2 regions of the Kitasatospora sp. NPDC087271 genome follow, and region 2 is predicted to be linked to the other one. Evidence: riboswitches for the same ligand, from Rfam matches in the RefSeq annotation. Region 2 holds a riboswitch; the other holds the start of a gene.
The links. A riboswitch is a leader RNA that binds a small molecule or an ion and turns the genes downstream of it on or off. The one in region 2 is predicted to bind thiamine pyrophosphate.
Positions count from the first base shown of each region.

Region 1: linked by a shared signal. The riboswitch ahead of thiO (glycine oxidase ThiO) and the one ahead of thiC (phosphomethylpyrimidine synthase ThiC) in region 2 are both predicted to bind thiamine pyrophosphate.

Region 1 is NZ_JBIUYQ010000016.1:147,555-155,982, reverse strand. Features, by position in the region: gene pknB (Stk1 family PASTA domain-containing Ser/Thr kinase) at 1-253, opposite strand, end outside; gene ACIO9K_RS25475 (thiazole synthase) at 373-1,170, opposite strand; gene thiS (sulfur carrier protein ThiS) at 1,172-1,441, opposite strand; gene thiO (glycine oxidase ThiO) at 1,438-2,613, opposite strand; TPP riboswitch at 2,617-2,729, opposite strand; gene ACIO9K_RS25460 (FAD-dependent oxidoreductase) at 2,814-4,022, shown strand; gene ACIO9K_RS25455 (Rv2175c family DNA-binding protein) at 4,065-4,430, shown strand; gene thiE (thiamine phosphate synthase) at 4,430-5,080, shown strand; gene ACIO9K_RS25445 (polyprenyl synthetase family protein) at 5,137-6,243, opposite strand; gene metF (methylenetetrahydrofolate reductase [NAD(P)H]) at 6,464-7,384, shown strand; gene ACIO9K_RS25435 (hypothetical protein) at 7,591-8,428, shown strand, end outside.
Region 2 is NZ_JBIUYQ010000002.1:635,265-640,009, reverse strand. Features, by position in the region: partial or broken gene ACIO9K_RS05970 (phosphomethylpyrimidine synthase ThiC) at 144-326, opposite strand; gene ACIO9K_RS05965 (Uma2 family endonuclease) at 376-921, opposite strand; gene thiC (phosphomethylpyrimidine synthase ThiC) at 1,029-2,885, opposite strand; TPP riboswitch at 2,881-3,015, opposite strand; gene ACIO9K_RS05955 (DUF5326 family protein) at 3,156-3,356, opposite strand; gene tenA (thiaminase II) at 3,573-4,241, opposite strand; gene ACIO9K_RS05945 (cupin domain-containing protein) at 4,275-4,592, opposite strand.

The DNA.
Region 1 (8,428 bases), on a different contig from region 2:
CCGCGCCCTGGTCGAAGACGTTCACCACGTTCGGGTGGGAGAGCCGGGCGACGGCCTTGGCCTCGCGGATGAACCGGGCGGTGAAGCCGTCGTCCCCGGCCAGCGCGGGGTGCATCACCTTGAGGGCGACGACCCGGTCCAGCCGGGTGTCGGTGCCCTTGTAGACGGTGGACATCCCGCCGGTCGCGATGCGCTGCTCGACCCGGTACCGGCCGTCGAGCAGGGTACCGATCAGGGGGTCGTGCAGTGCCATGTCCACCCGGAGAGTCTAGGGCCGCAGGCGGCAGCCGGACCCGGAGGACATCGCCTCCGGGCCCGGCTGTGCCCGGTTTGTGACACGGCACACGCGGGTGGGTGCCGGGCGCCAGGGCGTCAGAACGCCGGGTGCTCGCGGGTGTCCAGCTCCGCCCGGCCGGCCATCGCCGAGGAGGCCTCGGCGTGGAACCGGCGCGGGATGCGGCCGGCCCGGTGGGCGAACCGGCCCGCCTCGGCGGCGTGCCGCATCGCCTCGGCCATCAGCACCGGGTCCTGCGCCCTGGTCACCGCGGAGGCGAGCATCACCGCCGCGCAGCCCAGCTCCATCGCCAGCGCGACGTCCGAGGCGGTGCCGGCGCCCGCGTCCAGGATCACCGGGACGCCCGCGTCCTCCACGATCAGCTGGAAGTTGTGCGGGTTGCGGATGCCCAGGCCGGAGCCGATCGGCGAGCCCAGCGGCATGATCGCCGCGCAGCCGACGTCCTCCAGCTTGCGGGCCAGCACCGGGTCGTCGTTGGTGTACGGCAGCACCGTGAAGCCGTCGTCGACCAGGGTCTCGGCGGCGTCCAGCAGCTCGATCGGGTCCGGCAGGAGGGTCCGCTCGTCGGCGATCACCTCCAGCTTCACCCAGTCGGTGCCGAGCGCCTCGCGGGCCAGCCGGGCGGTCAGCACGGCCTCCCCGGCGGTGAAGCAGCCCGCCGTGTTGGGCAGCACCCGGATGCCGTTGCGGGTCAGCACGTCCAGGACGGAGCCCTGGGTGCCGGCGTCGACCCGGCGCATCGCCACGGTGGTCAGCTCGGTGCCGGAGGCCAGCAGCGCCCGTTCCAGGATCTCCAGGCTGGGTGCGCCGCCGGTGCCCATGATCAGCCGGGAGCCGAAGGACTCCCCGGCGATGGTCAGCAGGTCGTCAGCCATGTCAGCCTCCCTGGACGGCGGTGAGGATCTCGATCCGGTCGCCCGCCGACAGTTCCGTGGCCGGCCACGAACTGCGCGGCACCACGGCCTCGTTGAGGGCGGCGGCGACGCCGCTGTGGGCGGCGCTGAGGGTGGCCACCACCTCCGCGAGGGTGGTCGTGGCGGACACCCGGCGGGGCTCGCCGTTGACGGTCAGCCCGATCTCGGCCGGCGTGGTCTGGGCCGGTGTGATCTGGGCCGGTGTGGTCTGGGGTGGTGCGATCTCGGTCATGCGGAGGCCTTCGTGGTGGAGCGGTCGGGGGAGAACCGGGTGGGTGTGAACGGCTGTGCAAGCTCGGGGAGTTCGCCGGTCGCCAGGTACTCGGCGAGCAGGTCGGCGGTCACCGGGGTGAGCAGCACGCCGTTGCGGTAGTGGCCGGTGGCGGCGACCAGCCCGGGCAGCGCGGTCGGGCCCAGCAGCGGGGCGTTGTCCGGCGAGCCGGGACGCAGCCCGGCCGAGGTCTCCAGCAGCAGGAGTTCGGTGATGCCCGGCACCAACTCGTGGGCGTCGCGCAGCAGTTCGTACACCCCGCCGGCGGTGACCGTGGTGTCGTAGCCCTGCTCCTCGGTGGTCGCGCCGATCACCAGCTCGCCGTTCTCCCGGGGCACCAGGTACAGGTGCTGTCCGCGCACCACCGCGCGGACGTTGCGGGACAGGAACGGCCGGTACGCCTCGGGGATCCGCAGCCGCAGGATCTGCCCCTTCACCGGGCGGACGGCCGGCAGCACGCCCTCCGGCAGCCCGGGCAGCCGGTGGCTGTGCGGGCCGGCCGCGAGCACCACCTGGTCGGCCCTCCGGGTCTCGCCGGTGCCGAGCCGGGCGCCGACCGCGCGGCCGTCCTCGACCAGCAGCCCGACGGCCTCGGCCCGGTGGAGCACGACCCCGGCGAGCTCGCAGGCGGCCACCAGGGCGGTCAGCAGCCGGCGGGGATCCACCTGGTGGTCGTCCGCGACGTGCAGGCCGCCGCGCACGCCGGGGGCGAGCATCGGCTCCAGCCTGCGGGCCTCCCGGCCGGTCAGCCAGGCCGAGTCCAGGCCGAGCCGCTGGTGGAAGGCGTGCAACTCGCGCAGTTCCTCGCGGTCGTCGGAGTCCAGCGCGACGGCGATCGTGCCGCACCGGCGGTACCCGGTGTCCAGGCCGCCGCTCGCCTCGGTGAGCTCGGCGGCGAAGTCCCCGTACCGCTGGTTGGAGGCCATGCCGAGGCGCAGCAGCGGCTCCTCGCCGTACTGCAGCTCGGTGACCGGGGCGAGCATCCCGGCCGCGACCCCGGCCGCCCCGCCGCCGGGGGAGGGGTCGACCACGACGATGTTCCCCAGCCCGCGCCGCGCGGCGCGCCAGGCGACGGCGAGGCCGATGACGCCCCCGCCGATCACCAGCACGTCGGCGTGGGTTTCCTCGGGCAAGCGTGACAAGGCTGCTCTTCTCCCTTCGCCGGAATGACCCGGATCAGGTTCGGACGGTCGCGGGCCGTGCCAGCCCGCCTCTCAGCCCGGTACGCCGGGCTCCCGTGATGGTGCCCCCACCATAACGCCGGGGGCGGGCCCGGCCGAAGGCCCGTACGCGGGGTGGACGGGCCGGTGGCCCCGGCAGGGCGCTGAGTACAGTGACGGGCGTGGCAGAGCTGAACGGAACGGATCAGGTGGTCGTCGTCGGGGCCGGGCTGGCCGGGGCGCAGTGCGCCCTGAAGCTGCGGCAGGGTGGCTGGCGGGGGCGGATCACGCTGGTCGGGGAGGAGCCGCACGCGCCGTACGACCGGCCGCCGCTCTCCAAGGACGTGCTGCTCGGCAAGGCCGACGCCACCACCCTGGACATCGACTACCCGCACCTGGGCATCGAACTGCTCACCGGCCGCCGCGCCACCGGCCTCGCCCCCGGCGTGCTGCACACCGACGCCGGCGACCTCCCCTACGACGCCCTGGTGATCGCCACCGGCGCCACCCCGCGCGCCCTGCCCGGCGCCGAGCGCGCGCACCTGCTGCACACCCTGGACGACGCGCTGGCGCTGCGCGCCCTGCTGCGGCCCGGCCTGCGGCTGGTGCTGGTCGGCGCGGGCTGGATCGGCGCCGAGGTGTCCACCGCCGCCCGCGCGGCCGGCTGCGAGGTGACGGTGGTCGAGGCGGGCCCGGCGCCCGTCCCCGGCGCGCTGCCGGCCGAGGTCGGTTCGGCGATGGCCGCCTGGTACGCCGAGGCCGGTGTCGACCTGCGCTGCGGGGTCGGCGTGGCCGCCGTCGAGGAGGGCGCGGTGCTGCTGGCGGACGGCTCGCACCTGCCCGCCGACGAGGTCGTGGTCGGCGTCGGCGCCCGGCCCGCGACGGGCTGGCTGGCCGGTTCCGGCGTCGAGCTGGACGGCACCGGCGCCGTCCTGGTGGACGGGCGGCTGCGCACCGGCCTGCCCGGCGTCTTCGCGGCCGGGGACTGCGTCAGCTACCCGTCCGCCCGTTCCGGCGCCCGGCTGGCCGTCCAGCACTGGGACCACGCGTTGCAGTCCGGCGAGGCCGTGGCGGCCGCCGTCCTCGGCGCGGACGCGCCGCCGTACGACCCGGTGCCGTACTTCTGGTCGGAGCAGTTCGGGCGGATGGTCCAGTACGCCGGGCGGCACGCCGAGGGCGACGAACTGCTGTGGCGCGGCGGCCCGCAGGACGCCTCCTGGACGGCGCTCTGGCTGCGCGACGGGGTGCCGAGCGCGCTGCTGGCCGTCGACCGGCCGCGCGACCTCACCCAGGGCCGCCGGCTGATCGAGCGCGGCACCGCGCTGGACCGGGCCCGCGCGGCGGACCCCTCGGTGCCGCTGAAGTCGGCGGTCGCGGGGTAGCGGCTGGTGCGCGGGGGGCTGTGGAGGTGGCAGTCTGGTGGCGTGAGTGAGATTGAAAGCAAGATTGAAGCCCTGGTTTCCGAGTGGATGTACCTGCCCGACATCTCGGAGCAGTGGGGGGTGCGCGTCACCGAGGTGCGCGACCTGGTCCGCAGCGGCGGGCTGATCGCCGTCCGGCGGGGCCCCAACAAGTCGCTGCAGGTCCCTGCGGCGTTCATCGACGGCCAGGGGCTGGTCAAGCACCTGTCCGGCACCCTGACCGTGCTGCGCGACTGCGGGTACAACGACGTGGAGATCCTGGAGTGGCTCTTCACCGAGGACCCGTCGCTGCCCGGCAGCCCGATCCAGGCGCTGCAGGAGAACCGCGGCACCGAGGTCAAGCGGCGCGCCCAGGCGATGCTGATCTGATGGCGGCGGACGCACCGCGCCGGCGGCTGGCCGACGCCCGGCTGTACCTGTGCACCGACGCCCGCCGGGAGCAGGGCGACCTCGCCCAGTTCCTGGACGCGGCGCTGGCGGGCGGGGTGGACATCGTCCAGCTCCGGGACAAGGGCCTGGAGGCCAAGCAGGAGCTGGCGGCCCTGGAGGTCTTCGCGGACGCCTGCCGCCGCCACGGCAAGCTGCTGGCCGTCAACGACCGCGCCGACGTCGCGCACGCGGCCCGGCCGGACGTGCTGCACCTCGGGCAGGACGACCTGCCGGTGCCGGCCGCCCGGGCGATCCTCGGTGACGAGGTGCTGATCGGCCGGTCCTGCCACGCCGAGTCCGAGGTGGACGCGGCGCTCGCCGAGCCCGGCGTGGACTACTTCTGCACGGGCCCGGTCTGGCCGACCCCGACCAAGCCGGGCCGCCCGGCGCCGGGCCTCGGCCTGGTCTCGTACGCGGCGAAGCAGAGCACCGACCGGCCGTGGTTCGCCATCGGCGGCATCGACCTCGGCAACCTCGACGAGGTGCTGGCCGCCGGCGCCCGCCGGATCGTCGTGGTCCGTGCCATCACGGCCGCCGACGACCCGCAGGCCGCCGCAGCCGAGCTCGCCCGGCGGGTGCGCTCGGCCTGACGGCCCCGGGGGCCGTCACCGTTCTCCGTACCTGCGGATCCCCCTGCGTGCGGATCTCAGTACTTGCGGACGGTGGCGGCCTCGGCCAGGGCCAGCAGCACCGTGCGGGCCTGCTCGTCGGCCAGCGGCGCCGCCTCCAGCGCGGCCAGGGACTGCCGCATCAGCTCGTCGATCCGGCGCTCCACCCGCTCGGGCGCGCCGCTGCGGGCCACCAGGTCGCGCAGCCCGGTGACCTCCTCGGGCACCAGGTCCGGCGCGCCGAGCCGCTCGTCCAGGTGCCGGGCGTCGGCGGCCGGCAGGCCCCGCATCGCGTGCGCCACCAGCAGGGTGCGCTTGCCCTCGCGCAGGTCGTCCCCGGCCGGCTTGCCGGTGACCGCCGGATCGCCGAAGACGCCGAGCAGGTCGTCCCGCAGCTGGAAGGCCTCGCCCAGCGGCAGCCCGAACGCCCCCAGCGCCGCCACCAGCTCCGGGCCGGCCCCGGCCAGCAGCGCGCCGACCTGGAGGGGGCGCTCGATCGTGTACTTCGCCGACTTGTAGTGCAGCACCGTCTGCGCCCGGTCGAGCGCGCCCTCGTCGGCGGAGTCGCCGGCCACCGGCTCCAGGACGTCCAGGTACTGGCCGACCATGACCTCGGTGCGCATCAGGTCGAACACCGGCTTGGCGGCCAGCACGGCGGCCGGCTCCAGGCCCGAGCGCAGGAACAGCTCGTCGCACCAGATCAGCAGCAGGTCGCCGAGCAGCACCGCCGCCGAGGCGCCGTACTGCTCGCGGTCGCCGCGCCAGCCGTTCGCCCGGTGCAGCGCCTCGAAGCGGCGGTGGATCGAGGGCAGGCCGCGGCGGGTGTCGCTGCGGTCCATCAGGTCGTCGTGCACCAGGGCGCTCGCCTGGAGCAGTTCCAGCGCGGCCGCCGCGTTCGCGATGCCCTCGTCGCCGGCCGGGCCGCCGGCGCCGCGCCAGCCCCAGTAGCAGAAGGCCGGGCGCAGCCGCTTGCCGCCGTCCAGCAGGAAGTCGCGCAGGGCGTCGGCGGCGGGCACGAGCTGCGGGGAGATCTTGTCCAACAGGGCGGACTGGCCGTCCATGAACGCGGCGAGGGCGGCGTTGACGCGCGCGCGGACGTCCTCCACGTCTATGGGGTTGGCCGGCCGGTTGCTGGACGAGGTCACGATGAGGCTCCGCTGGTTCGCTGGGGTGCAGCAAGCGTAGCGGGGTAGCCGGGAACGAATGTGCGAGCGGGCGTGCGCGCGGGCGTGCGGGCGCACCCGGCGCGGGCCCCGAACGCCGGTCGGAATCCGACGGACCACCGGACGGAGTATCGTCCACCGCTTGTCTCAATCCGTGGTACCGAGTTGTCCGGCCCCTTCGAACGCCGGATAACCTGCCAGCATGGCACTCGGCATCGCTTCCACCAGACCGGACCGCGCACTGACGGTCCGCGAACTCCTGGCAGCCGGAAAGCGGTCCTTCTCCTTCGAGTTCATGCCCCCGCGCACCGAGGTCGGCGAGCAGAGACTCTGGGACGCCATCCGCCGGCTCGAACCGCTGGACCCCAACTTCGTCTGCATGACGTACGGCGCGGGCGGCTCCTCGCGCGAGCGCACCGTCAACATGGTCGGCCGGATCGCCACCGAGACCACGCTGACCCCGGTCGCTCACCTGACCGCCGTCGACCACTCGATCGCCGAACTGCGCAACATCATCGGCCAGTACGCCGACCAGGGCGTGCGCAACGTCCTCGCGGTCCGGGGGGACCCGCCCGGCGACCCGATGGGCGAGTGGGTCAAGCACCCCGACGGCGTCACGTACGCGTACGAGCTGGTCGAGCTGATCAAGGGCATCGGCGACTTCTGCGTCGGCGTCGCCGCCTCGCCGAACATGCACCCGCGCTCCACCGACTGGGACGAGGACATCCGGCACTTCGTCGGCAAGGTCCGGGCGGGCGCCGACTACGCGATCACCCAGATGTTCTTCGAGGTCGACGACTACCTGCGGCTGCGCGACCGGGTCACCGCCGCCGGCTGCGAGACGCCGATCATCCCGGAGATCATGCCGGTCACCAACGCCAAGCAGTTGGAACGCTTCCCCCAGCTGAGCGGCTCCGCCTTCCCCGCCGACCTGGAGGCCCGGCTGCGGGCCGCCGTCGACGACCCGGCGGCGCTGCGCGCGATCGGCATGGAACACGCCACCGCGATGGCCGAACGCCTCCTCGCCGAGGGCGCGCCCGGCCTGCACTTCATCACGCTCAACCACTCCACGGCGACGCTGGAGATCTACCAGAACCTCGGCCTGCACCAGCGCCACGCGTAGGCCCCGTCGGGGGTCCTGTGCCGGGCCGATCGGGCCCGCGGGCCAAGACGTTCACCGGCCCGTCACCGCCCCGACGGTGACGGGCTCGGTCGTGTGCGCCCCGGCCGCGACCGGCGGGAACGCGATGCGGTACCCCGGCCGTTGAACCGGTACAGTCGCCGCACACGCGCGGCGAGCGCGGGCACGCGACTGGAGGTAGCGGGCGGATGGGCATCGGATACCTGCTGCTGTACGTCGCGTTGGCGGTGGTGGCGCTCTGGCTGGTCGCCGAGGTCCTGCTGCAGAACCGGGCCCCGCTGCACTGGCGGGCCCTCGCCCTGGTCGGCTTCCTCGCAGTGGCCGCCGGCATGGTGCTCGGCTCCGTCCCGGTGATCGGCGCCGGCGCCGCCCTCTTCGCGGCCGGCCAGAGCTTCGTCACCCTCTCCGTCAAGCGCGGCTACCGGGCCGGCTGGTCGCTGCGCAAGGCCGACGGCTCGCTGCCCGGCCCGCTCGCCAAGGTGCCCCTGCTCGGCGCCCTCACCGGCGGCGCGGCCGCCGTGGCCGCGGTCGAGGCCACCGACAAGCGGATCGGTGAGGTCAGCGCCGTCGAGGAGGCCCCGGTCGCCGCCCCCGCCCCGGTTGCCGAGGACGTCCCCGAGGTCGAGCAGACCGCCGCCTTCGAGATGCGGGAACTCGCCCAGGACGGCGTCTACGCGCCCGCCTACTACGAGCAGCAGCAGGCGCAGGCGCCGCACGACCCCTACGCCGAGGCCTACCAGTCCGGCTACGACAACGCCGCCCAGCCGCAGCCGGCCTACGAGCAGCAGCAGTGGCAGAGCCAGCAGCAGCCCGTCTTCGCCTACGACCAGGGCTACGGGGCCTACCCCCAGCAGTCCGACCCGTACAACGGCTACCCGCAGCAGGACCAGTACCAGTCCTACCCGCAGCAGCAGCCCGGCTGGGAGCAGCACCCCCAGCAGCAGTGGCAGACCCCGCAGCAGCACCCCGAGCAACACCTGGAGCAGCACCCCGGCCAGCAGCCGGGCCAGCACCCCCAGGGCATCC
Region 2 (4,745 bases):
AACGGCGCTCAGCGTAGTACGCCGGATGTGCCCGCGTCCGAAGTCCGGACAAGTGTGTTGCCGTCCGCCTTCCGTGCGCAGACACGGTGCCGCCCCGGCAAGCGTCGAAGCTCACCGGGGCGGCAGCGAGGTGCAGCTGGACGTCATTCGGCCAGCGGGAGGTAGACCCGGTTGCCCTGGGCGGCGAACTCGGCGGACTTCTCCGCCATCCCGGCCAGCGCCTCGGCGTCGAACTCGGTCTCCACGGCACTGGACCCGTCACCGTGCTCGGCGCGGATCTTCTGGCTGATCTTCATCGAGCAGAGCTTCAACCCAGAACCAGCACATTCACGCTGGCCAACCACACTGGCGCACCGCCCGGACCGGACGAGACCGTCAGTACGGGAGCAGAACCGTGGTGTCGAGGGTGAAGCCGAACGGCTCGGGGATGTGGATGACCTCCCCGAAATCGGCGTCTTCCCTCATCCGATAGCGACCGGCCTCGGGCTCCCTGAAGAGCGTGACGGTCTTCTGCGCGGCGTCCACCAAAAGGTAGAGCGGGATCTGCATCAGCGGGTAGTCACGGAGCTTGCCGACCCAGTCGTTCTCCGGGTTCGACGGCGAGACGATCTCGACTGCGATGAGAGCCAGCTCGGCCGGAACCCTGTTCTCCGTGGTCGTCATGGCGTCTTCGGGGAGATACGTGAGGTCTGGGTTTCGCAGCTTCGACACCTGAGGAGAGGTCAGGTCCATGTTTCCCGTGGAGAGGTATCCAGCCGGAGCACGGGCCTCGAACTGTCGGCGGACAACGGAGAGGTTCCGCTCGTGGATGGCCGAGGGCGACGCCTGCATGATGACGATGTCACCAGAGAACTCGATCTTGAAGTTCGCCGGGGCGGACCTGCGGAACTCCTCGATCAGGGCGAGGTGCTCAGGGTTCATCTGTCCTCCTGGGGTATGGCCCAGCACCACGCTACCGGCTGATGAGGAGACGCTGCCCCAGGACAGCCTCTTCGGTGTCAAGGGACAGCGCCATCGTCAGACCTTCGTCAGTCGGCCAGCGGGAGGTAGACCTTGTTGCCCTGGGCCTTGAACTCCTCGGACATGGCCTTCATGCCCTCGACGGCTTCCTCGTCGTACTCGGGCGAGGCCGCACCGTTGCCGAACTTCTCATTGATGCTTTTGCTGATCTTCATCGAGCAGAACTTCGGGCCGCACATGGAGCAGAAGTGGGCCGTCTTGGCGGGTTCGGCGGGGAGGGTCTCGTCGTGGAAGGCGCGGGCGGTCTCCGGGTCGAGGGCCAGGTTGAACTGGTCCTCCCAGCGGAACTCGAAGCGGGCGTCGGAGAGGGCGTCGTCCCAGTCCTGGGCGCCGGGGTGGCCCTTGGCGAGGTCGGCGGCGTGGGCGGCGATCTTGTAGGTGATCACGCCGGTCTTGACGTCGTCGCGGTTGGGCAGACCCAGGTGCTCCTTGGGCGTGACGTAGCAGAGCATCGCGGTGCCCCACCAGGCGATCATCGCGGCGCCGATGCCCGAGGTGATGTGGTCGTAGCCGGGGGCGACGTCGGTGGTGAGCGGGCCGAGGGTGTAGAACGGCGCCTCGTCGCAGATCTCCTTCTGGAGATCCATGTTCTCCTTGATCTTGTGCATCGGGACGTGGCCCGGGCCCTCGATCATCACCTGGACGTCGCGCTCGCGGGCGATCCGGCCGAGTTCGCCGAGGGTCTGCAGTTCGGCGAACTGCGCCTCGTCGTTGGCGTCCGCGATGGAGCCGGGGCGCAGGCCGTCGCCGAGCGAGAAGGTGACGTCGTAGCGCGCGAGGATGTCGCAGAGCTCCTCGAAGTTGGTGTAGAGGAAGTTCTCCTGGTGGTGCGCCAGGCACCAGGCGGCCATGATCGAGCCGCCGCGCGAGACGATGCCGGTCTTGCGGCGGGCGGTCAGCGGGACGTACCGGAGCAGGACGCCGGCGTGGACGGTCATGTAGTCGACGCCCTGCTCGCACTGCTCGATGACGGTGTCCCGGTACACCTCCCAGCTCAGCTCCTCGGCCTTGCCGTCGACCTTCTCCAGGGCCTGGTAGAGCGGCACGGTGCCGATCGGCACGGGGGAGTTGCGCAGGATCCACTCGCGGGTGGTGTGGATGTTGCGGCCGGTGGAGAGGTCCATGACGGTGTCGGCGCCCCAACGGGTGGCCCAGGTCATCTTCTCCACCTCCTCCTCGATCGAGGAGGTGACGGCGGAGTTGCCGATGTTGGCGTTGATCTTCACCAGGAAGTTGGTGCCGATGATCGCCGGCTCCACCTCGGGGTGGTTCACGTTGACCGGGATGACGGCCCGGCCGCGGGCCACCTCGGCCCGCACGTACTCGGGGGCGAGGCCCTCGCGCAGCGCCACGAACTCCATCTCGGGGGTGACCACGCCCCGCTTGGCGTAGGCGAGTTGGGTGACGGCGGCACCGCCGCGGCCGCGCAGCGGGCGACGCGGGCGGCCCGGGAAGACGGCGTCCAGGTTGCGCAGGTTTCCGCCGCGCGGCGAGGTGTGCTTGATCCCGTCGTCCTCGGGGCGCGCCTCGCGGCCGTCGTACTCCTCGACGTCGCCGCGCTGGCGGATCCAGGCGTCGCGCAGGGCGGGCAGGCCGCGCCGCACGTCGGGTTCGTAGGCCTGGTCGGTGTACGGGCCGGAGGTGTCGTACAGCGGGACGGTCCTGCCGTTGGTGAGCTGCACCTCGCGGTACGGGACCCGCAGGTCGGGCCGGGAGCCTTCGCGGTAGGCCTTGCGCCAGGCCGGGGTGGGGTAGCCGGTGCCGGCGCTGGTGACGGTGGCGGTGGCGGCCTCGGTGCCGCTGTTCCCGGTGCCGCTGTTCCCGGTGCTGCGGGCAGGCTGCGGCTGTGCTTCGAACGTGGTCATCTGACCTCATACTCCCTACGCCGGCATTACCCGGTCAGGTTCCTGCGGTCGACGCAGCCGTCGGTCCGTCCGTCGACGTCCCGGTCAGCGCCCTCTCAGCCCGGTGCTCCGAGCTCCCGCGTCGGCAGGCGGTGTTGCCTGCACATGACGCCCAACACCGTAGCGAGCCGATCGCCGCAGGTCCAGCACGCCTCCGGCCGGCCGGACCCCGCGCCAGGAACGTCGAAGGCCCGGCCCCCCGTCCGGGGGGGCCGGGCCTTCGACGGTTGCTCAGCCCTTGGCGGCCTTCTTCACCAGGACCACCACGGCGGCGGCGATGCCGGCGACGACCAGCACCTTGATCATGATGCTCAGCAGGGCGCCGACGACGCCGAAGACGAATCCCACGATGTTCCAGAGCAGCACCAGGACCAGCACCGGGATGACGATGTTCCGCACCCAGGAGGGCAGCGACTTCCAGAGCTCAGCCATGACCGTTCCTTCTCTCCCCGTGGGGTCGGCTGCCGTCCGGTGCCGCATCCCGCTTGCTTTCGGTACTTCGATCGTACGGGGACACGAGTGCCGGAACGAGGCCCGTCGGCCCGGAGAGAACCCCTAGATCACCCCGACCCGGGGCCCCGGGGAGACCCGGGTGCGGGCCTCGGGGACGACCCCCGACAAGGGCCCCGCACCCCCTGCGACCAGCGGTCAGACCGGCCAGCGCTCGCCGCGCCAGGCGGCGTCCCAGAACATCCACTCGTAGCGCGAGGTGGTCGTGAAGTGCTCGACGACCCGGCGCCGTTCGGCCGGGGAGATCTCCTCGCCGAGGCGGTCGGTGAGCGCCAGCACCCGGCGGACGACGGACTGGAACGCCTCGTCGCCGTAGGTGGCGATCCACTTGGCGTACAGCGGGTCTGGGGAGCCCTGGGCGAGCAGCGCCTCGCCGACCCGGGCGTAGATCCAGTAGCAGGGCAGCACCGCGCCGACGGCCTCGGCGAAGGAGCCGCCGTAGACGGTGGCCAGCAGGTAGCTGGTGTAGGCCCGGGTGGTGGGCAGCACCGGTTCGGCGGCGGCCTGCTCGGCGCTGCCGCCGAAGGCGGTCAGGAACTCGGCGTGCATGCCCTGTTCCGCGGCCAGCGCGCCGACCGCGTCGTCCGCGAAGGCCCGCACGTCCTCCTCGCCGGGCGCCTTGGCGGCGCAGACGGCGAGCGCGCGGGCGTAGTCGCGCAGGTAGTGCGAGTCCTGGACGACGAAGTGGCGGAAGGCCGCACGCGGCAGGGTGCCGTCGGTGAGGCCACCGATGAAGGGGTGGGCGAGGATCTCGGCGTACACCGGCTCGATGGCCGCCCAGAGTTCTTCCGTCAGGCTCTTGCTCATGCCCAGGACCCTAGACGGTCGGTCCGCGGGCGGTCAGCCCTCGGGCGGGGAGAACACCACCAGGACCCGCAGCTCCTCGGTGACGTGGTGGAAGCGGTGCGGGGTGCCGGCCGGGACGTAGACGACGGTGCCGCGCCCGACCGTGGCGGTCTCGGCGCCGACGGTCAGTTCGGCGCGACCGCTGATCACCTGGTAGATCTCGTCCTGGTCGTGCGCGGTCTGCGGGTCGGTGTCGCCGGGGGAGAGCGCGTAGAGCCCGGCGGACATCCGCGGTTCGCGCAGGAAGCGCAGGTACGCGCCGTCGTTCGCCGCGCGTTCGACGTCCAGTTCGTCCAACCGGAACAGCTTCACCGCTACTCCCCTCCTTCGTCCATCCACCGTGCGGGCCACGGGCATTCAACACCACGGGCACCGGACCGGGGGCGCCAGGATGTCCGGAGGGAGCGCCAACATGTCCGAGGAGAGCTTCCCCCAGGACGGCGGGGCCTGCCAGGCTTGGGCGTC